Regions from separate parts of the Selenomonas sp. FC4001 genome, predicted to be linked through region 1. Evidence: riboswitches for the same ligand, from Rfam matches in the RefSeq annotation. Region 1 holds a riboswitch; the other holds the start of a gene.
The links. Region 1 has a riboswitch for molybdenum cofactor ahead of modA (molybdate ABC transporter substrate-binding protein). Riboswitches for the same ligand answer to the same signal wherever they lie in the genome.
Positions count from the first base shown of each region.

Region 1 (11,134 bases):
ATAATTATGAACTCCCGCCGGGACAGGACAAGCTGGACTTATTCACGAGCCCCCTGCCGGAAGTTATGGAGCGCATCCGCAACACCGACAGCGAGGAACGGCTCGACAAGGCCATCTTGGGCGCCTGCATGGGCTTTGGCCCGGTTTCAGCCAAGGAAACCTGCTTCGGTGCAGGCCTTGCCCCGAGCACCCGCCTGCACGAGCTCGAAGATGTGGACTATGACGCCCTGTCTGCAGCTTTAGCCGAAATCCGGGATGCCGCCCAGGAGGAACATCCCCAGCCCGTCATCCTGATGGACCAAAACCAGAAAATCCTTGCCATGGCCTCCTTCCCCCTGCACTATCTGCCGCAGGCCGTCACATTGGAATTTCCCACCGTCAGCGCCATGCTCGAAAAGGCCAGTGCCCTCTCTGGCAGCTATGTCCTGCCAGACAAGGACCGCTTCAAGAAACTCGTGAAAAACGAACTGCACCGGGCCGAAAACAAACTGGTAAAACTGGATGAGGAAATCGCCGCCGCCGAAAATGCCGAGGAATACAAAATCCGCGGCGATAACCTCATGACCTATCAGTATCAGTACAACGACCACGAGGATGCCGCCATCACGGTAACCAACATTTACAGCGAAACCGGTGAGGAAATCACCATTCCGCTCGACCAGCGCTTCACCATCATTCAGAACATGCAGCTCTGCTACAAGAAGTACGATAAGCTCAAGCGGGCGCAGGAACTCTTGCAGGTACAGCGTCAGGAATGTGAGGCGGCCATCGCCTATCTCGAAAGCATTGAAGCATCGCTTTTGGCCTCCTCCAGCCTTGGAGAAATCGCCGAAATCCATAACGAGCTCGTGGAAGGCGGCTACCTGCGGGAGAAGCTCAAGCGCAAGAACAACGACAAACCCTCCCATCCTTTCCGCTTCACGGCGCCCGACGGCACGCAGATTCTCGTGGGCAAGAACAACTACCAGAACGACAAGCTCACCTGCAAGACCGCCAGCTTTAACGACACCTGGTTCCATACGCAGAACATTCCCGGCTCCCATGTCATCCTGCGCAATGGCGGCGAAGAAATCAGCGAAGAAACCCTGCTGCTCACCGCCCAGATAGCGGCGCATTTCAGCAAGGCCCAGGGTTCGTCCAAGGTTCCCGTGGACTACACGGAAATCCGCTACGTGAAAAAGCCCTCCGGCAGCAAGCCCGGCTTCGTCATCTTCACCAATCAAAAAACCCTGTACATCACACCGGACGAGCAGGAGCTGGCGCCGATTTTAGCACAGGATTCTCAATAATCTCTAATAAAATGTCCCCGGAAAAAAGGATTTTTCCGGGGACATCGCGAATAATACATCTTAGGTTACCAATCAATGTGCGCTTAAGGAACTTCCCCTTTATGCAGTTAGTTCCCCAAAGCGCAAGGCGTTCCCCTTCTGCAAGCGATGTGGCATTTGCCACATCGCCTTTTTTATGCTCTTAGCGGGCAAAGCGGGACTTTAAGAGCAGGGTCACAAAGAAAATCAGCGCGGACAGCACCACGATGGTAGCACCGGCAGCCATATTGCAGTAGTAGGCCAGCAGCAGGCCGCTGATGCCGGCCGTCAGGGCAATGGCCACCGACAGAAGCTGATAGCTTTTCACCGTATTGGTCACATTGCGGGCCGCTGCCGCGGGCAAGACCAGCAGGGCATTGATAATCAGAATGCCCACCCACTGGATGCTCACGGAAACCACCACGGCCAGCAGTGCCGCAAAGAGGCTCTCGACCCAGAAGGTGCTGATGCCCCGGCTGCGGGCAAAAGCAGAGTTAATGGAGAGCACCAGCAGACGGTTAAAGAGTACCGCCCAGCCAAGGAGCACGACGACCACCACCACGAGCAGCCCCTGCAAATCCTCCACGGTGATGCTCAGCACATCGCCAATCAGAAAGGACGAAAACTTATTAAAGCCCCCGCCGCGACTCATAATCATAAGGCCCAAGGCAATGGCCGTAGACGAAAAGACGCCGATAATCGTATCCGTGGAAGCTGTGCTCTTGTTCTTGATATAGGTGATGAACACCGCAAAGGCCACAGAAAAAATAATCAGAGAAAACAGCGGCGACACCGAACCGAGCAGCACGCCGATGGCAATACCGGTAAAGGCACCATGGCCCAAGGAATCGGAAAAGAAGGCCATGCGGTTTGAAACCACCATGGTACTCAACAGGCCAAAGAGCGGCGTAATGCACAAAATGGCCAGAAAGGCATGCTTCATAAAGGTATAGGCCGCCCAATCAAAGGGCAAGAGCGTATCCATCAGACTGTAAATCATTTCCATCATTTATCCGCCTCCTGGTTAAAACCTGCCAGCAGGCCAAAAATCTGCCGCGTCCGCGCATCGGCAAATACTTCCTCCGGCGTGCCGCTGTTGACGATACCCTTATTCAGCAGCACGACCTGGTCGGCGTGTTTTGCCACCATATTGAGGTCATGGGAGATGAGTAGGATGGCCATGTCCTCCTGCTCCCGCAGTTCCGCCAGTATCTCATAGAAAAGTTCCAGACCATTCTGGTCCACGCCGGACACCGGCTCATCAAGCAGCAGCAAATCCGGCAATGGGTCGAGGGCCAAAGCCAGCAGCACCCGCTGCAATTCCCCGCCGGACAGGGCACCTAAGCGCCGGTCAATCAGATGTTCCGCCCGGACCCGCGCCAGATTTTTGAGCACCCGAGGGCGCAGTTTCCGACCGGAGGTCAGCCATACGGGCTTATCCGTCAGACAGGCCAGAAAGATATCCATGACGCTGATGGGGGCGCTCACATCAAAATTCAGATACTGGGGCACATAACCGATAATCGGCTGCCCTGTGCGCCGCCCGTCAGCCGCCGCATAATGGAGATTTCCCTTATGGGGAATTTCTCCTAAGATGGCCTTGAGCAGGGTGCTCTTGCCGGCACCGTTAGGGCCAATCAAAGCCGTCAGCTGGCCGCAATGCAGATGCAGATTCACATCCTCAAAAATGGTCAGGCTGCCCACCTTGACACTGAAATTTTCGATTTTCGTGCAGCAAAGCTTGGCGCAGTCGCTGCATGAACTTGCTTTATGGTGCATGATATTTCGAAACACTTTTATCGCTCCATTAACATAATCTTCTCCGGCGGGAAATAGAGATAGAGTACCGCCGGTTCCTTAAGACGGCGCCATTCCTCTTTGGAAAGCTCCCATCGCAAAGGACGCGCCTCTGTTCCCTGACGCCGCAGCATCACAAGATAGGAAAACACATCTTCGACCACATTGACCACATCCATCGCAAAGGTATTTTCCTGCATCTTCGGCTTAACTTCCATAAAATGGGCCCGGATTGCGGCATAATGGACATTTTCCGGCACCTGACCTGCCACCTGCAGTTCCAGCTGCCAGTCCTCTGCATAAATCATGTCCGCTGCCAGCCTGCGCGCTGCCGATACATTCTTGCAGCCCGTAAGGAGAGTTGCCGCTAAAGTGTCCGGACTTTGGAACAACCCCTGCTTGGTATGCACCGCCTCCATCTTTCCCTGATTGATGACGGCAATTCTATGGGCCAGACGGTAGACCTCTCCGCGGTCATGGGACACCAATAGTGCCGCGCCATGGTAGTCCTGCAGTACAGCCGTCAATTCCATTTCCAGCTGCCATTTCAGATAGCTATCCAGCGCCGAAAAGGGCTCATCGAGCAGCAACAGTTCGTTATCCGCCGCCAGAATTCTGGCCAGAGCTGCCCGCTGCTGCTGGCCCCCGGAAAGCTCATGGGGATAAGCTCCCGCGAGGCCCTCCAGCTTAAACCGGGCCAGATTCTCTGCCGTCCTGCGCTGTTTTTCCGCACGGCTGCCGCCAGCTACAAAGGCGATATTTTCCGCCACGGTCATGTTGGGAAAGAGCGCATAATTCTGAAAGAGATAGCCCACCTTACGCTGCTGTGGTTTTAAGTTTATGCCCGCTTCGCTGTCGTAGAGTACGCGGCCGTTGAGCACAATCCTGCCCTTGTCCGGTTTTTCCAAGCCCGCAATACATTTCAGCGTCATGCTCTTGCCGCAGCCCGAAGCCCCCAACAGGGCGAACACCTCATCACGCAGGGAAAAATCGGCCTGCAGGGTGAAATTGCGCAGCTGCTTTTCGATATTTACCATCAGCTCCATAAGGCCCCTCCCTTCGTCTGCCGAGCCAGCCACCAGTTCAGCAGCAGGACGAAGAACAGCGAAAAGGCCACGATAATCATAGCCCACTGTCCGGCCAAATCGTAATCATTGGCCTGCACAGCAGCGTAGATGGCCGTGCTCATGGTCTGGGTTACGCCGGGAATATTGCCGGCGAACATAATGGTGGCCCCAAATTCCCCTAAAGCGCGGGTAAAGGATAGTACCAGCCCGGCCAGAATTCCGCCCCGGGCATTGGGCAGCAGAATATGCCAGAAGATGCGCCAGTCAGACACGCCAAGCGTGCGGGCCGCACTGATGATATTGGGGTCGAGCTGTTCAAACGCACCTCTGGCCGTGCGGTACATCAGCGGCAAAGACACCACAATGGCCGCGATAACCGCTGCCTTCCAGGTAAAGACCAGATTGATATCGAACTGCAATAAAAATTTTCCTATGACACTGCGTTTGCCTAACAGCAGCAGCAGGAAAAAGCCTACCACGGTAGGTGGCAGCACCATAGGCAACGTAATAACGGCATCAGCCAGCCCCTGAAAGCGGCGCATACGCACCACCAGCAGGGCCAGACCAATGCCGAGAAAGAACGTTGCCACCGTTGCCGTCCCTGCCGTCTGCAAGGTGATAATCAGCGGTGACCATTCCATTTATTTTACCTCAAAACCATATTTTGCAAATAACTTCTTATTATCATCATTGCCCACAAAGTTCAAAAAATCTTTGGCTGCCTCCGGATGCTTGCTGTCCTTCAACATGGCGGCCGGATAAACAATGGGCTTATGACTGCCTGCCGGGGCTTTCGCTGCCACCCTGACTTTTTTCGACACTGCTGCATCCGTAGCATAGACCACGCCGCAGTCCGCATCACCGGTCTCCACCCAGGAAAGCACCTGGCGCACATCGGAACCATAGACGGCCTTAGCCTTTATCGGTTCAAGAATGCCCAGTGACGTAAATACTTCCTCCGCATACTGCCCCACTGGCACGCCCTTGGGTTCTCCCAAGGCAATATGCTGAATATCCGCCCGGGTCAGCTCCTTAAAATCCTGCAAGTTTTTGCCGCCCTCTGCGGGCACAATCAGCACCACTTCATTGATGAGCAAATCCCTGCGGGTTCCCTCGGCTAGCAGCCCATCCTTTTCCAAAGCATTCATCTGCTTCTGGGCCGCCGAGAAGAATAAATCCGTCTGACCGCCGTTCTGGATGGCCTGTTGCAGGGCACCGGAACTGCCAAAGTTAAAGACCACTTTGACTTGAGGATGTTCCTTTTCGTATGCAGCCGCTATCTCCTGCATCACATCGGTAAGACTGGCTGCCGCTGCCACATGCAGCTCCACAGTCCTGTCTTTCTGCTCCGGCCGGCCCTGCTCACTACCGCAGCCCACAATTAGCAGGGATAGTGCTGCCACTATCCAGACCAAAACTTTTTTCATTTGTCTTCAGCTCCTTTTCAAATGAGGAAGGTGCGGCAATTTCTCGCCGCGCCCTGAGAACGCGCTGCGTTCTGGCGCAATATCATAGCCCGATGGCCTTAGATATTTTTGCTCGGAAACTACAGACATTATAGCAGAAAAAAATTGACAGGTCAAAATTGACCTGTCAATTCTTATTACTTATGATGATTTCAGCGCAGATAATCGTCTTCGTCCACGCCCCGCAAGCGGCGGTTAATGGAACTCAATCCACGGTAGATGGTGGTAACATCGAGCTCATCGCCCCGTTTTTCCATGTACTTCTCCAGCTTGCGCTTCACACGCTGCAAAGCGTTGTCGATGGATTTTACATGGCGGTGCAAGTCCTCAGCAATCTCCTGATAGCTCTTGCCATCCAGATAACTCATAAGCACCTTCCACTCCAAATCGGAGAGGATTTCTTCCATCTTCTTTTCGATATCCACGAATTCTTCCCGGCTGATAACGAGTTCCTCCGGGTCCGTTACCTTCGCCCCCGACAGCACATCCAGCAGGGTTCTGTCCGAATCCTCATCATAGATGGGCTTGTTGAGAGAGATATACGAATTCAGTGGAATATGCTTCTGCCGGGTGGCCGTCTTAATGGCAGTGATAATCTGCCGGGTCACACACAGCTCTGCAAATGCCCGGAAGGACGACAGCTTGTCATTGCGAAAATCCCGAATCGCTTTGTAAAAGCCAATCATGCCCTCCTGAATGATGTCCTCACGGTCTGCCCCAATCAAAAAATACGAACGAGCCTTAGCGCGCACGAAATTACGATACTTGTTAATCAAGTAATCGAGTGCCGCCTTGTCATTGTTGTCTTTGATTGCGAGCAGAATATCTTCATCCGTTAGTTTGGCGAATTCACTGTAGATTTCTTCGACGAATAAATCTTCGGTAGTTTGTTCTGCTTCCATCGCACGTTCCCCTTTACTGAAAACTTCCCCAGTTTTCACTTTCTTACAATCCCCTAATACGACTTGATTATAACTCTATTCCCTTGCCAAAGTCAAGAAAGGTTTCGGGACTCAAGTCCCTATAATACATATTCCCCAATATGTATTCAATTTTTCTTGGCTAAACGCTGACGCATGGATTCATACATCAGAATAGAGCCTGCCACCGAAGCATTGAGGGAGTTAATTTTGCCGACCATGGGCATCTTGACGATAAAATCGCACTGTTCCTTGGTAAGGCGGCCCATGCCCTTGCCTTCACTGCCCACCACGAGGACCAGCGGCCCCGTGAGGTCAGCCTCATAATAATTCTGGCTGCCGTCCATGTCGGCACCGGCCACCCAAAAGCCTTTTTCCTTCAACGCTTTCAGCGTTTGGGAGATGTTGCCGATACGGGCCACTGGCACGTATTCCACAGCCCCGGCCGAAGTCTTGGCCACCGTGGCCGTAAGTGGCACACTGCGGCGTTTGGGAATCAGCACGCCATGGACGCCTGTTGCGTCAGCTGTACGCAGCAGGGCGCCGAGATTATGCGGGTCTTCGAGTTCATCGAGCAAGAGCAGGAACGGCGGCTCCCCGGCAGCCTCTGCCTTGGCTAAGATATCTTCAAGTTCGGCATAGGCCACAGGTGCTACATAGGCCAGTACGCCCTGGTGGCGCAGACCTCCGGCAATGGATTCAATCTTGCTGCGTTCCACAAACTGCAGAATGATGCCGCGTTCCTTGGCCAGAGCTGTGATTTCACTGACCTGACCTTCGCGGTCGCCGTCAGCCAGCAGAATCTTGTTGATGCCACGGCCAGCACGCAGGGCTTCGGTCACGGCATTGCGGCCAATCAGCACATCTTCGGGCAGTTCCCGCTGGTTTTGGCCGTCCTGATTTTTGCGGGCTTCCTGGGCCAGTACCTGACTGGTCAATTTTTGACGGGTCAAATTTTCCCGATTTGCCCGCTCTGTGTAAGCATTTTTCCGGGTTCCTTCGCGCCCCGTTTTCTTATTGTCGCGTTTTTTATTGCGTGTTACATCTTTTTTGTTATCGTTTCTCATTGTTTTATTCTTTCTCCCGCAGTTTCAGCATTTCACTGAGCTTGCCGCAGGTCATGGCCCCTTCCGGGCAGCGGCCGGTGTTGACGCAGCTGGCCCCGGCATTGAAGAACAGGGTCGGTGCCACCTTCTTGGCTTCAGCCAGCATCTTATAGGCCATATCGCGGATTTCCCACTGGGCCCGGTTACAGCAGCGCAGATTGAAGAAGTGCATAAGACTGCGGGCATTCATGGTCACGAGAATCTTCGTCTCCGTGGCATTGGCCAGCACATAGCGGGCATCTTCCTTGGGCACGCCCATTTCCGTCAGTTCGTCATAGGTCTTACGGATTTCTTCGAGCAATGCTTCATATTTAGCCAAAGCTTCCGGCTTTTCCGCAATGGAGGGCGGCGTGATGTACTGGAAGCCATGCGCAGCCACATAGCGCTGGGACTGCTGGTCATAGGAAGCGATGCGGTGACGCACGAGCTGATGGGTCAGCACACGGCTCACACCTTCAATGCCGAAGGTGAAGCTGGCGTGTTCGAGGGTGGAGCCATGGCCCAAAGCCACCATGCGGCGCACCATTTCCTTAACCTTCTCATCGCTTAACTTCTCCGCCAGTTCCTCTGCACCGCTGGCGGAATAACAGAGGCGGGCAGCCATAGCCACCGCCCGCTCCGGCTCCGGCGTATAATTTAAGAGTTTTACTTTAATCATGATTTCTTCTCCCGAATTTCCTTCATCATAGCCTGGGATATAATCTGGAAAGACATTTCCGCAATCTCATAGAGCCGTTCATTCTGCTCAGAAAGATAGAGACTGCCCAGCAGGGCCTCAAAACCGGTACTGGCATGGTACTCAGCAACCGAGGCACTGCGCGGAGCATGGCTCTTGGCATTGCGGCCCCGGCGGTAAATGGCCTTCTCCTCCTCCGTCAGCTTGTCCTCGATGCCCTGATAGGCTTTGGCCTGCCAGACCGCCGAAACCATCTGGGCGCTGAAGGAGTGCAGGGCCTGTACCTTGGCCTGCTCGTAGGACAGCAGGCGGGTACGCATATAGAGATGGAAGTAAGCATCCCCCACATAGGCCAGCACCAACGGGTGAAGCTGCTTTACATCCACATCTTTGTAACGCTGGAGTATGCCCCCGTCGCCGTCCGGCTGGAACATCATTTCCACCAGCATCTTAAAATGGTCAAACTTCATGCCTTTTTCCACCGTACTCCATTGGGGGTATCTTCGAGGATTACCCCAGCTTCTTTGAGCTCATCGCGAATCTTGTCCGCCAAAGCCCAGTTCTTTTCCTTGCGGGCATCCTGACGGATGTTGATGATTAAGTCCATGAGCTTATTTGCCAATTCATCATCAGCGGCTTCATCCTGCTCGAAGATGCCGATAATGCCCGTCATAAGCTTGTAGCTTTCTGCCACCTTGGCAAAGTTTTCGCTGTCGAAAGCTATGCCCTTGTTCATGACATCCTGATAGTAGATGTTGATATCCTTGGACAGGGCAAAAATCTGGCTGATGGCCAGTGCCGTGTTGAAGTCATCATCCATGGCCTCATGGAATTCCTTGACGTAACCGGCAGCCTTTTCAGCCAAATCCTTAGCCGTATCGCTAGAACCGGTCTTGGCCAGCAGTTCGTCCATAAAGCCCTTGGACTGCGCCAGACGATTGAGGCTGGTCTGTGCTTCCTTGAGGCGCTCGTCGCTGAAATCCAGCGGGCTTCTGTAATGGGTCTGCAGGATGAAGAAACGCACGACTTCACCCGGATATTCAGCGAGGATATCCTTGACCGTAAAGAAATTGTTCTTGGACTTGGACATCTTCTCGTTGTGAATCGTGATAAAGCCGTTATGGAGCCAATACTGGGCAAAACTGTGTTCATCCCCAATGCAGGCCTGACTCTGGGCAATCTCATTTTCATGGTGCGGGAAGATAAGGTCACTGCCGCCGCCATGGAAGTCAAATTTCTCACCGAGATATTTCAACGACATCGTGGAACACTCGATATGCCAGCCCGGACGGCCTTTGCCCCAGGGACTGTCCCAGCTCGGTTCGCCGGGCTTGGCTGCCTTCCAGAGGGCGAAGTCCATGGGATGTTCCTTGCGTTCATCCACATCAATACGGGCACCGGCCTGCATGTCTTCGAGTTTGCGGCCGCTCAATTTGCCATAGCCGGCAAATTTTTCCACGCGGTAGAACACGTCACCATTGTCCACAGCATAGGCATAACCCTTGTCCACGAGTTTCTGCACCATGGCGATGATGTCGGGAATGGTTTCGCTGACGCGCGGATAAATATCCGCACGCTTGACATTAAGCGCATCCATAGCCTTGAAATAGGCGTCAATATAACGGCCGGAAATGTCGCTCCACTTCACGCCTTCTTCATTGGCCGTGCGGATAATCTTATCATCCACATCCGTGAAGTTCTGGATATAGCGCACCTTATAGCCTTTATGGGCCAGATAGCGGCGAATCACGTCCCAGGTCACAAAGGGACGGGCATTGCCGATATGGGGATGGTTATAGGGCGTAACGCCGCAGCAGTAAATGCTGGCCTCCCCCTCTTTCAAGGGTTTGAACTCTTCCTTACTGCGGCTCATGGTATTGTAAACTTTTAACATTGAGATTCTCCTTTAGTTCAGGCCTTTTCGATACCTGCCACCGCATAGGCGGAGATACCTTCCTCACTGCCGGTAAAGCCCAGCTTTTCCTCAGTGGTAGCCTTCACGTTCACCTGGTCTAATTCAATCCCCAGCACACGGGCGATATTCTCGTTCATCTGGGGGATAAAATCCTTCATCTTGGGCTTCTGGGCTACAATCGTAGCATCCACATTGCCGGTGACATAACCTTTTTCCTTGATGAGCTCTGCCACATGGGCCAGAAGCTTCATGCTGTCAGCCCCCTTGAATTTAGGGTCCGTATCGGGGAAATGACGGCCAATATCACCTAAAGCCGCCGCCCCGAGCAGGGCATCTGCCACCGCATGGAGCAGTACATCTGCATCGGAATGGCCCAGCAGGCCCAATGTATGGGGAATTTCCACCCCGCCGATAATGAGCTTACGGCCTTCCACCAGACGGTGAACATCGTAGCCCATACCAAATCTAGTCATTATTCTGCCTCCTTTAGCCAAGCCTCACGGGCAGTCTTAGCCGCCGCCTGCAGGCTGCGGGCCTCGTCCTCTGCCGTACACTTCAGGAACGCTTCTGCCACCAGCAAATCCTCCGGGGTGGTCACTTTGATGTTGCGGTAATCGCTCTGCACCACCGCCACAGGAGCACCGATACGCTCCACGAGGCTCGCGTCATCCGTCCCCAAGAAGTTATCGGCCACAGCCGCTTCGTTGGCCTTTATCAGAATGTCCTTGCGGAACCCCTGCGGCGTCTGCACTTCCCAAAGGGCGCTGCGCGGCGGTGTATCCACTACGAGACCTTCCGCATCCACCACCTTGATGGTGTTCTTCGCCGGCACCGCGGCAATGGCCCCGCCCTTAGAACGGGCCGTATCAATCACCGCCTG
Region 1 covers NZ_KL370793.1:149,693-160,826, forward strand. The annotation lists gene T320_RS10375 (Rqc2 family fibronectin-binding protein) at 1-1,289, shown strand, start outside; gene T320_RS10380 (metal ABC transporter permease) at 1,471-2,313, opposite strand; gene T320_RS10385 (metal ABC transporter ATP-binding protein) at 2,313-3,101, opposite strand; gene T320_RS10390 (sulfate/molybdate ABC transporter ATP-binding protein) at 3,104-4,150, opposite strand; gene modB (molybdate ABC transporter permease subunit) at 4,141-4,812, opposite strand; gene modA (molybdate ABC transporter substrate-binding protein) at 4,813-5,598, opposite strand; molybdenum cofactor riboswitch at 5,594-5,728, opposite strand; gene sigH (RNA polymerase sporulation sigma factor SigH) at 5,790-6,539, opposite strand; gene rlmB (23S rRNA (guanosine(2251)-2'-O)-methyltransferase RlmB) at 6,686-7,624, opposite strand; gene thyX (FAD-dependent thymidylate synthase) at 7,629-8,321, opposite strand; gene T320_RS10420 (Mini-ribonuclease 3) at 8,318-8,809, opposite strand; gene cysS (cysteine--tRNA ligase) at 8,806-10,233, opposite strand; gene ispF (2-C-methyl-D-erythritol 2,4-cyclodiphosphate synthase) at 10,251-10,727, opposite strand; gene ispD (2-C-methyl-D-erythritol 4-phosphate cytidylyltransferase) at 10,727-11,134, opposite strand, start outside.

Region 2 (11,134 bases), on a different contig from region 1:
CAAAGGCTGCCGTCTGCCGTTCACCACCGGGATAATGGCCATTTCTCCTCGGGCTTCTGCGAGCAGCGGCCTGATAACCTCATAGCGGAACAACGGCATATCGCAGGACAAAGCCAGTGCATACTCTGCTTGCAAATGCGCCAGCCCCGCACGCAGGCCTTCCAACGGCCCTGCCCCCTGCCGTTTATCAGCCACCAGCGTAAGTCCATACCACTTTGCCAGCTCGAATAGTCCTTCTGCCTGATGACATTCTCCGCACAGATACGCTTCCGCAAAAGACAGCTGCGCCGTTTTTTGCAAAGTCAATTCCAACAAAGAGCAGTTATCCACCGTGAGAAATCGCTTATCCTTCCCCATGCGGGAACTTTTGCCCCCGGCAATAATCATTACGCCAATATCTGCAAAATCCATATTGTTACCTGCCGCCTTATTGATGTTTATGCTCGTGTCTTGCACACTCGCTATCTTCCCCCCGCAGAATGTCGATACCGTGTTTAAGCGGGGGCAGGATAAAGTCCAGGCATTCTTCCACGGCTTTTTTGCTGCCGGGGAGGTTGACGATTAAACTACGGCGGCAGATGCCGGCCTGCGCACGGCTCAGCATAGCCCGGTCCGTTATCTTCAGCGACAGGGCACGCATGGCCTCGGGAATACCGGGAGCCAGACGCTCGCACACAGCGAGCGTAGCCTCGGGGGTAATATCCCTAAGGGAAAAGCCCGTACCACCGGTGGTGGCGATAAGCGCTATACCTTTGGCCGCCAGTTCCCGCATTTTATGTTCCAGCTGCGCCTGCTCGTCGGGAAGGATTGCTTTTTCGACCACCGTATAGCCGTTAGCCGTTAGAATTTCTGCCACCTTCGCGCCGCTTTCATCCACACGTTCACCACGGCTGCCCTTGTCGCTAGCCGTGATGACAGCCGCTTCCAAGGGCATTTTCTCGCCGGACTGCACCAATTCCAGCTCATCCCCCACTTTGACTTCACCACCATGGAGCACCCGGCCGAAGATTCCCTCCCGGGGCATAATGCAATCTCCTACCTGCTGGCGAATGGCACAGCCCTTGTGACATTCCTTGCCAATCTGGGTGATTTCAAACCAGACTTCCCCGGCTCTGAGGCGGGTGCCAACTGGCAGTTCCTTGAAGCGGAAACCTTCAGCCACGATATTTTCCCCGAAGGCGCCGAACTCCACCTTGACGCCTAACTTGCGGAAATCCTCTATCTCCTGCAAACCGAGGAAGCTGACCTGACGGTGCCATTTTCCCGCATGGGCATCGCCTTTAATACCCCATTCCGTTTCAAAGACAACTTTATCCACCTGCGTCTTAAGTGTACCTTTTTTCTCGCTGGTACACAGTGCATGAATCTTACCCATCAATTAGCCTCCCACTTGATACATGGCGCGGCTGTCCCGCGCGGTATTGAAATGATCCGTAAATAAATGTTCTGCTGGTTTGCGGTAGATGGCCTGCCGCAAAGCCAGCTTCAAGTTCTCATCACTGATGCCGCTTCGAAGGAGTTGCCGCAAGTCCAACCCATTTTTCTGGTTCAGGCAGAGCTTCAAAAAGCCCTCGGCGGTGAGCCGCACCCGATTGCAGCTGCTGCAGAACTTATGCTCCATGGCATCGATAAAGCCCACCTGCCCGGCAAAGCCTGCGACCTTATAGTATTCCGCAGGCCCCTGCAGACGGTCAACCTTCTTCCCCACAGGGTGCAAAGGCCCATAGGCTTTTTCCAGCCGCTCCTGCACCTCATCCATAGGCACGCCGCGATAACCGACTTCGTAAGCACAGCCAATGGGCATGAGCTCAATAAAGCGCACCTTCACAGGATAATCCCGCGCCAGTGCCGCCAATGCGGGAATTTCCGCATCATTGACTTCATAGATGGGCACGCAGTTAAACTTGATATTCGTGAGTCCCAAAGACATTACCTTTTCCAAGCCAGCCTGCACCCGCGCAAAAAGGGGACGGCGGGTAATCTCTACAAAGGTGTCCGGATTCAAAGTATCCAAACTGATATTCAGCCCGGTAAGTCCTGCCTTTATCAAGTCTTGTCCCAGTTCCGGCAGCAGCACGCCGTTGGTGGTCAGCACCACCTGTTCAATGCCGGGCACCTGCCGGATATCATGAATCAGCTCCGTGATATTGCGCCGCACCAAAGGCTCCCCGCCGGTCAGGCGCACCTTTTTTACGCCCAATGCGGAAAGCCCCCGCACAATGCGCAGGATTTCCGCAAAGGTCAGAATATCCTCGTGCCGCATCTTGCTCACGCCCTCTTCCGGCATACAGTAGCGGCAACGCAGATTGCAGCGGTCGGTCAGCGAAATGCGCACGTATTCAATTTTTCTCTCGTATTGGTCTTGCATAAAATCCAATCCTTTATTTCACGCGATACAAGCGGACGATGTCCACTTCCGTCTCCTTGGCCAGTTTCCCCGTACCGGCGGGAATGTCCACAAAGGCATTGCAACCCACCACGGAAAAGAGGCTCCCAGACGCGTGTTGTTCCGGCAGACGCACCTTGCCGTTTTCGTAATAAGCACGGATAAAGCGCCGCCCCTTGCTTGCCTTGGGGAATTCATCCGTGAGCACCGCTTGGGCGCGTTCCGGCAAAATCTTTTCATTGCCGCTGATTTTGGAAAGCACCGGCACCGCAATGAGTTCAAAGGTGGCATAAGCCGCAAAGGGATTTCCCGACAGGGCAATGCCCAACGTATCGCCCATGGTATAAGCAAGCGCCGGCCCGCCGGGCTTCATGGACACACGCCAGAACAAACGCTGGCCTACCTTTTCCACCACGCCGTGCATAATATCCTTTTTGCCCACGGAAACGCCGCCAGTGGTCAGGAACACATCCACTCTGTCCTTGTACCCGGCGATAACCTTGGCCGCCTCCTCCACATCATCCGGCAGAATACCCACAATCTCCGGGGAAAAGCCCAGTTCCTGCAGACGACTGGCCAATAGATACAAATTGCTGTTATAAATCTTGCCGGGTGCGAGGGGCTGACCGGGCTGCAAGAGTTCGTCACCGGTACTGGCAATGGCAATGCGCACATTCCCCAGCACCTTCACCGTGGCAAAGCCCATACTTGCCAATACGCCAATATGGGCCGCCGTCAGTTTTGTGCCCTTTTTCGCCAGCTTCGTGCCCTTGCGGATGTCTTCCCCGGCATAGCAGTAGTTGGTATATGGCGCAATGCTGAACGGTACGGTGAGTTTATCCCCCGCAGCGGTCACATCCTCCTGCCGCACCACGCAGTTACAGCCCTTTGGAATAGCCCCGCCGGTCATAATGCGCAGGGCGGAACCTTCTGGCACCGCCTTGTCAAAGAAATCTCCGGCACATTCCTCGCCGATAATCTTAAAGACCTCGGGATTATCCGCGCTATGCCCTGCCGTGCTCTCCGCCGCAAAGGTATAGCCATCCAACGGGGAACGGTCAAACGGCGGATTGTCAAAGCCAGCCTCATAATCCTCTGCCAGAATCCGTCCCAACGCCTGCAGCAAAGGCACTTCTGCCACCGCCGATACCCTATGGCAATGCTCTTTCAGTAATGCCACGGCTTTTTCCAACGATAAATCCTGCATCTTTATTCCCCCTTAATGCTGGAATCCGCAGACGGGATAATGGCAGACCTTGCAGTTCATGCAAAGTCCCCCAATGCCGAAATGGCGGATTTCCCTGCGCGTTATTTTTTCCCCGGTAATCACGCGGGGCAGAATCAAATCAAAAATCGTGCGGCCTGCGTACATGACACAGCCCGGCAATCCCATAACGGGAATCTCGCGGCCATTCTTTTGTACATAGCCCAACAGGAACATGGCGCCGGGCAAAGTCGGTGCTCCATAGGTCACAATCTCCGCGCCCGCATCCCGAATGGCAGCAGGCGTGCGGTCGTCCGGGTCAACGCTCATGCCGCCGGTGCAGATAACCATGTCCATGCCCAAGTCAATGAGGTCTTCGATATGTTTCTGCGTGTGCTCTGCCACATCATCTGACAGACGATGCTCATTGATGGTCAGACCAAAGGCTTTTAATTTGCTCGCAATCACCGGCGTAAAGGTATCTTCAATGCGTCCCAAGAAAACTTCCGTGCCGGTGGTGACCACACCGACTTTGAGATTTTGCCGGTAAGGGCGCAGGCGCAAAAGCGGCTCACTGCCTGCTACTTTCTTAACCTGCTCCATTTTATCCTTCTTGATGACCAGCGGAATCACCCGCATGCCCGCCAGCTTCTGCCCAGCTTTCACCGGCATATTCTGGGGCAGCGTGGCGATAGTCACATCATCCAGCTCATTGACCTCATCAAATCTTGATTCATCCACCTGAAAGACGCCATCCACCAGAGCCGTAAGTTCAATCTTGCCCTCTTTGGGGTCAGAAGCTGTCATATATTCGTTCTGACAAAGCTGCCGCAGAATTTCCGCCGCATCATTTTCATGCAGCATGGTTTCGTCATTTTCCCAGACAAAGATATGGTCCTTGCCCATGGACAGCAGCACCGGCACATCCTCTTCTTTTATCACATGGCCCTTGCGGAACCGGGCGTCCTTGGTTACGCCCTTGATAATCTGAGTCAAATCATGGCAGAGAATCTGCCCCACCGCATCCTCGGTACGCATTTCCTTCATCGTATACGCTCTCCCATCAAAAAAGACTATCCTCTCCATACGAAAAGGATAGTCCTCGCCTGATGCCAGATACTAAAATGGATACCCCTTTTCAAAATGGAAGGTCCTGCCGTTTCCCGCAGGGCCCCGGCGCAATATCATAGCCGCAGGCCTTAGATATTTTTGCTCGGAGTTTTATTTGTTTGCTCTTATTGGATATTATACACTATTTTATGAAATTGTGCTTGTGATTTTTGTTACATTCTTGTATACATAACTTTACACCTTGACATGTCAAATTTTCCATTTTATAATGACCTCATAAGCAAACAGGACAACGATGTCCCCAAGTGTCAGGTACCGGACGCTTGGGGATTTTTGCGTTCATTGCGTTTGGGGACAAAGGCGTCCGTAGTGCAAGATTTCTGCGCTATGGGCGCTTTTCCTGTTTGCGGGACTTATTGATGTATTACCATGGAAAGGATGATTGTGATGATTGATACTGGCGATACGGCCTGGGTGCTCATCAGTGCCGCCCTGGTCTTCATAATGACTCCCGGCCTTGCTTTCTTCTACGGCGGCATGGTGCGGAGCAAAAACGTTTTGACCACCATTATGCAGAGTTTCTTTGTTCTGGCCCTTATTTCCGTTGAGTTTATCGTCGTAGGTTACACCATGGCCTTTGGCCCGGATGTCAACGGCTTTATCGGCAGCCTGGATAAACTAGGGCTGGCTGGTGTTGGCCTGCAGGTTTTGGAAGGCAGCACCATCCCAGAACTGGCCTTCGTAGCCTTCCAGTGCATGTTTGCCGCACTGACTCCGGCTCTTATCACCGGAGCTTTTGCCGAACGCATGAAATTTGCTGCTTTTACCGTCTTTATCCTCCTCTGGGCTATCTTCATCTATAACCCCATGGCTCATTGGGTATGGGGCGGTGGCTTCCTGGCTGAGCTGGGTGCCCTGGACTTTGCCGGCGGCCTCGTTATCCATATTCTCTCCGGTGTGTCCGGCCTGACCATCTGCCTGCTGTTGGGCAAACGTCACGGCTATCAGCACACGGCTATGCTCCCTCATAATCTTCCCATGACGGTTCTTGGTGCAACTCTCCTCTGGTTCGGCTGGTTCGGTTTTAACGCTGGCAGCGCCCTTGGCGCCAACGCTCTGGCCGCCAACGCCTTCATCACCAGCCAGGCAGCAGCAGCTGCTGCCGCTGTTTCCTGGGTGCTGGTTGAATGGAAACACAATGGCAAGCCCACCATTCTGGGTGCCGTCTCCGGCTCCATCGCCGGCCTTGTAGCCATCACTCCGGCTGCCGGCTTCGTGGCTCCCATGCCTGCGGTAATCATCGGTCTCATCGGCGGCGTGGTCTGCTACTTCGCCGTAGCTGTCCTCAAGGAAAAACTTGGTTATGATGACTCTCTTGATGCCTTCGGCGTTCATGGCATCGGCGGCACCTGGGGTGCTATCGCTACCGGCCTCTGGGCCACCACGGAAGTCAACCCCGATGGTGCCAACGGCCTCTTCTACGGTGACACCCATCTGTTCGTCGCTCAGCTCATCTCCATCGTAGTGGCTTACGCTTTGGCCGTTGCCGGTTCCTTCGTGCTCTATCAGCTGGTCCATGCCTTTATGGAAACCCGCGCTGACGAAGCGGAGGAACTTACGGGCCTCGATATCATCGAACATGGCGAGCGCGGTTACACCCGCGGCGTGCTGACCTCCAGCCCGCTCCTCGGTTCCTTTGAGACTTCCAGCGAAATGCTGGCCAACACGGTAATGCAGATGAATATGGAGAAAGGATGATTGCCATGCTGACAAAAATCGAAATCATCACCCGTTCCACCAAACTCGATGACTTGCTCCGCGCCCTGAACAAAATCGGGGTCATGGGCATCACCGTAAGTCAGGTTTTCGGCTGTGGCCTGTCCAAAGGTCATCAGGAAGTTTACCGCGGGAAAAAATACGACGTAAAGTTAGTGCCCAAAATCAAAGTGGAAACCGTGGTTTCCGAAATTCCCGTGGACAAGGTGCTCGACACCTGCGAGCGGGTACTGCGCACCGGCCAGTTCGGTGACGGCAAGATTTTCGTCACCGAGCTCAAGGACGCCGTCCGCATCCGCACCGGTCAGCACGGTGATGATGCCATCCGGGATATTCCCGGAGAAACAACCGGAAGCATCAGTGCTTAAAGCCTGTGCTCATACATAAGACCAACAAGAAGAGAGGCGCTACCATGATAGCGCCTCTCTTCTTGCCTTCTCCGGACTAATCTTCCCCATGCCAATTAAGTGTCACCGTAACCCAGCCATCCTGCTGGCAAAAATTGCATTGCGCCTTGTACTTGCGGATAAAGGTCCGCAGCGCTATCATTCCCGTACCATGTCCTGGCTCTTCGTTATAGGGCAGTCCGTCACGGTCAAAGAGCAGCGGTTCCTCGAAACGATTAGCCACCGACAGAACAAACCGTCCTCCCTCATATTGAGCCAACACCTTAATCTCACGATTCATGACCGGCTGTTTCATGCTGGCATGCAGGGCATTTTCCAACAAATTCGACAGCACAATGGCCATATCCGTATCCATGCCGGCCATCTCCTTGGGCAGACTGATTTTCTGCTGCAACGGGATTTCCAGATTGCCCAGATGATAATGATAAATCGACAGCGTCGCATTGATGAGGTCATTGACACAAAATTCCCGAATCGTCGTGCGTTCAAGCTCCGCCGCCTGCTTTTCCACCAATTCCTTTGCTTCACGGATACGCCCACTGTCCAGCAGTGCACTGAGCAAGCGGGTATAATGAAGCATATCGTGACGCAGAACCCGCAAGGTCTGACGACGTTCCTCCGTCAGGCGCGTGTACTCTCTCAAGGAATAAAGCTGCTGGGCCAGCATATTGTTGCGGCCGATTTCCGTCATATGCTCAGACATCTGATGGGCCGCTTTGAACACCAGCCGGAAAATCAGGAAGAAAAATATCGGCAGGGCCAGCCGCCCGACCCGCTCAGGCACGCTGTGATAAAGCTGCCCATCCAGCCAGGGCAGGGCATAGGCGAACAGAACCATCAGCGGCATCAGAGCAATGTAGAGGCCCAGATGACGGAATTGGAAAAATCGCTGCGCCAGTACCAATGTGCTAAACCAACGGCGTTCCAATGGAATCAGCAGCGTAAATAGCACGAGATAACAACTGATTATGGCCAGCATATGCATGCGTTCACCATAATCAGCCGAGAGTACCGCCCCCACGACAAAACCGCTGATGGTATGCAGGAGTACCGCAAACAGGCTCTGCATGCCGAGCACGTACAAATGCTGCACAAAGTCCCGCGGAATGCAGTAATAAGAAATCAGGAAGAACGGCACCCAGCCGAAAGCTACCAGCAGCTTGAAGCGCAGAACTTCTCCGTCGTCCATGCTCATAATGGCTGCATAGATAGCAAACGCCAAAATGCCCCAGCTTACTGCCAGCTGCACCAATTTGCGCCGCTGAACAACGGTAACTGTTTTCGCAAAAGGCAGATAGCGAAGCCAGACACCGGAAAACTGCAGAAGCACCATCATTAACGCCAAAAAATACTCCATTCTCATCCCTCGCCTTCCGAGCTGCAATTCCCTGCATTTATATTTTAACCTAAGTATAGATTTCTCGCTACCTTTTTGCTAAAATTATAATTAGATTAAATTTTCACTAATTTATTCGACAAAGGGGGAAACCTCACTATGGATTTTCTACCGAAAAAACGCCGCAGCATAATGGCTGTAGATGACGATATCATCAATCAGATGACGCTGGAAGCTATCCTCAGCGTCAATTACGACTTCACCGCAGTGTCCAGCGGACCTGAAGCCCTGGCCCAGCTTCCCAACCAATCTGTAGACCTCATACTCCTGGATATCAATATGCCGGAAATGAATGGTTTTGAGGTACTGGCGGCCCTGCAAGCAAATGAGGCCACCAAGGACATTCCCGTCATCATACTTACGGGGGACTCGGACCAGGAAACCGAGGTGCAGGGCATTCAGGCCGGGGCCTTTGACTTCGTCCATAAACCCTTCATTCCCACTCTTATCCTGCGCCGCATCGAGCGCACCCTGGAGCTCAAGTCCCTGCAGCACCACATGCAGCAGGAAATCGACCAACAGACCGCCATCGCCAAGGAACAGCTGGCCTCTACCCGGCGCCTCTTCCGGCAGATGGTAGAAACTCTGGCAGACACCATCGATGCCAAAGACAAGTACACCAACGGCCATTCCCGCCGCGTAGCGGATTACGCCCGGGAAATTGCCCGTCGGGCAGGCAAATCAGAAGCATACCAAAACGCCGTTTACTATATGGCCCGGCTCCATGATATCGGTAAGATTGGTATCCCCTCCAGCCTCATCAACAAAAAAGGCCGGCTGACCGACGAGGAATACGCCGCCATGCAGCAGCACACCATTATTGGCGGCGATATTCTCGCCCATGTGAAAGAAATGCCAGAACTTTTATGCGCCTCCCGCCATCATCACGAACGCTATGATGGCACCGGCTACCCTGACGGTCTTTCTGGCACGGCCATACTGGAAAAGGTACGCATCATTGCTGTGGCTGATGTCTACGACGCCATGACCTCCAAGCGCAGCTACCGGGACGGGCTGCCCCAGGCAGAAGTCCGTCAGGAAATGCTCAAAGCCCGTGGAAAGCAGCTTGATCCCTATTTTACCGATATCATGCTGCAGATGATTGATGAGGACAGCGACTATCAGCTTCGGGAGGGAACGGTATGAATTTCTGGCTGCATCACAGTTTATCCCAATGGGCTACCCGGCTCATTGTCAGTTTTATCTTAATCGTATTGGCTGCCGCCTGTTGGATTTTTTCCAGCAGCACCTTCGACCAGCCCCAGCCCAAAGCCGGCATTGTCCTGCTGGGTGGCATTGACGAAGAAGGCTGGAATGCACCTCAGTACCGCGGCATCCGCAAGGCCTGTGCTGCTATGGGCATAGGCCTCATCACCAAGGAACGCATTATCGGTGATGGCGCCTGCACCCAGGCCGTTCATGAACTCGCTAGCGAGGGGGCCGGCATGATTTTCCTGGCCAGCTACTCCTACTCCCAGGAAGCCAAAAAACTCGTCCGTGAATATCCTCAGATTGCCTTTGGCACCAACTCCGCTGAATGTCATGCCCGCAATATGACCTCCTATTTCGTGCGCATGTATCAGGGCCGTTATCTGGCTGGTGCACTGGCCGGCATGCGCACCAAGAGCAATGTGATTGGCTACGTGGCCGCCATGGAAAACTCTGAAGTCAACCGCGGCATCAACGCGTTCACCCTGGGTGTGCAGCAGACAAATCCTGCCGCCCGGGTCGTCGTCATGTGGACAGGCAGTTGGCAGGACGAGGAAAAAGAAGCACAAGAAGCGCGCCGCCTGATTACGGACGCCGGTGCTGATATCCTCACCTACCATCAGGACGAACCCGCAGCCGCTGATGTGGCCGAAGAACTCGGCATCGATTACATTGGTTATTACGAAGATTTAGGCAAGCACAGCTGGCGCTCCAGCCATGCCCTGACATCCGTGGTCTGCAACTGGGACCGCTACTACGAGGACATCATCCGCCGCTATCTCAAGGGCGAACTAAACTACATGGATAAGCAATGGGTGGGCATGGAAGCTGGCTTTGTGGAACTTTGCGACTTCTCCCCCGCTGTCACCGACGAACAAAAAGCACGGCTTGACCAGATAAAGAAAACGATGCTGGGCGGGCGCTTCGTCTTTGCCGGTGAAATCTACGACCGTCAGGGCAACCTGCGCTGCCGTCCGGATGAATCCATCCGGGATGACCGTCTGCTGCAGCACATGGACTGGCTGGTGAAGGGGGTGGAGATTCTTGAATAATCGCAAAAAAATGCTGCTGACCATTTTTATGACGCTCTTTTTGATTTTCCTCGCAGGAATTTTCATACAGCAGCGAATTGTAGTTATGCTCAACAATGCCGCTGAACATTCCGTGTCCCGCCAGACCGAAGACCTTTCCATGCTGGCTGGGGAACGCTTCCTCCGTTTTCTGACGCCATTGCAGACAGCTGCCAACCATCTGTCTACGCACGAACAGGACAAAGAGGCTGTCCTGCAGATGCTTGTCCAACAAAATCCCCAGGGGCAGGCAGGACTTATCGACTTCCAGCATCATACCATGGGCAGATTCCTGTCCAGGGATTCCTTTCCCCGCCTGCAGCTGGCCTTCCATGGCAACACCATCATTGACTACAATCCCGACATTGGCATCCTGCTGGCCACGCCGGTCTTTTATGGCGACAATGTCCGCTATGTTCTCTATCAGGTCTATCCGCCGGAGATGCTGCCCCAGCTGTTTGCCCTTTCCGATTATGATGCCTTTACCCATGTCATCATCCAATACCGCGATGGCACCTTGGCCGTACCCTACGAAAACTACACCACGGATGATACCAAATTCTGGGCCGACGACACGATTCAGGAGGGCATGAAGGAGGTTCACCGCCGCCTGCA
Region 2 covers NZ_JNJF01000010.1:110,089-121,222, reverse strand. The annotation lists gene mobB (molybdopterin-guanine dinucleotide biosynthesis protein B) at 1-456, opposite strand, end outside; gene T320_RS04925 (MOSC domain-containing protein) at 428-1,375, opposite strand; gene moaA (GTP 3',8-cyclase MoaA) at 1,379-2,368, opposite strand; gene T320_RS04915 (molybdopterin molybdotransferase MoeA) at 2,382-3,593, opposite strand; gene T320_RS04910 (molybdopterin-binding protein) at 3,606-4,637, opposite strand; molybdenum cofactor riboswitch at 4,706-4,821, opposite strand; gene T320_RS04905 (ammonium transporter) at 5,109-6,419, shown strand; gene T320_RS04900 (P-II family nitrogen regulator) at 6,416-6,805, shown strand; gene T320_RS04895 (sensor histidine kinase) at 6,882-8,201, opposite strand; gene T320_RS04890 (HD domain-containing phosphohydrolase) at 8,340-9,386, shown strand; gene T320_RS04885 (BMP family ABC transporter substrate-binding protein) at 9,383-10,501, shown strand; gene T320_RS13885 (ATP-binding protein) at 10,494-11,134, shown strand, end outside.
Region 2: another riboswitch for molybdenum cofactor. It lies ahead of T320_RS04910 (molybdopterin-binding protein); the one in region 1 lies ahead of modA (molybdate ABC transporter substrate-binding protein).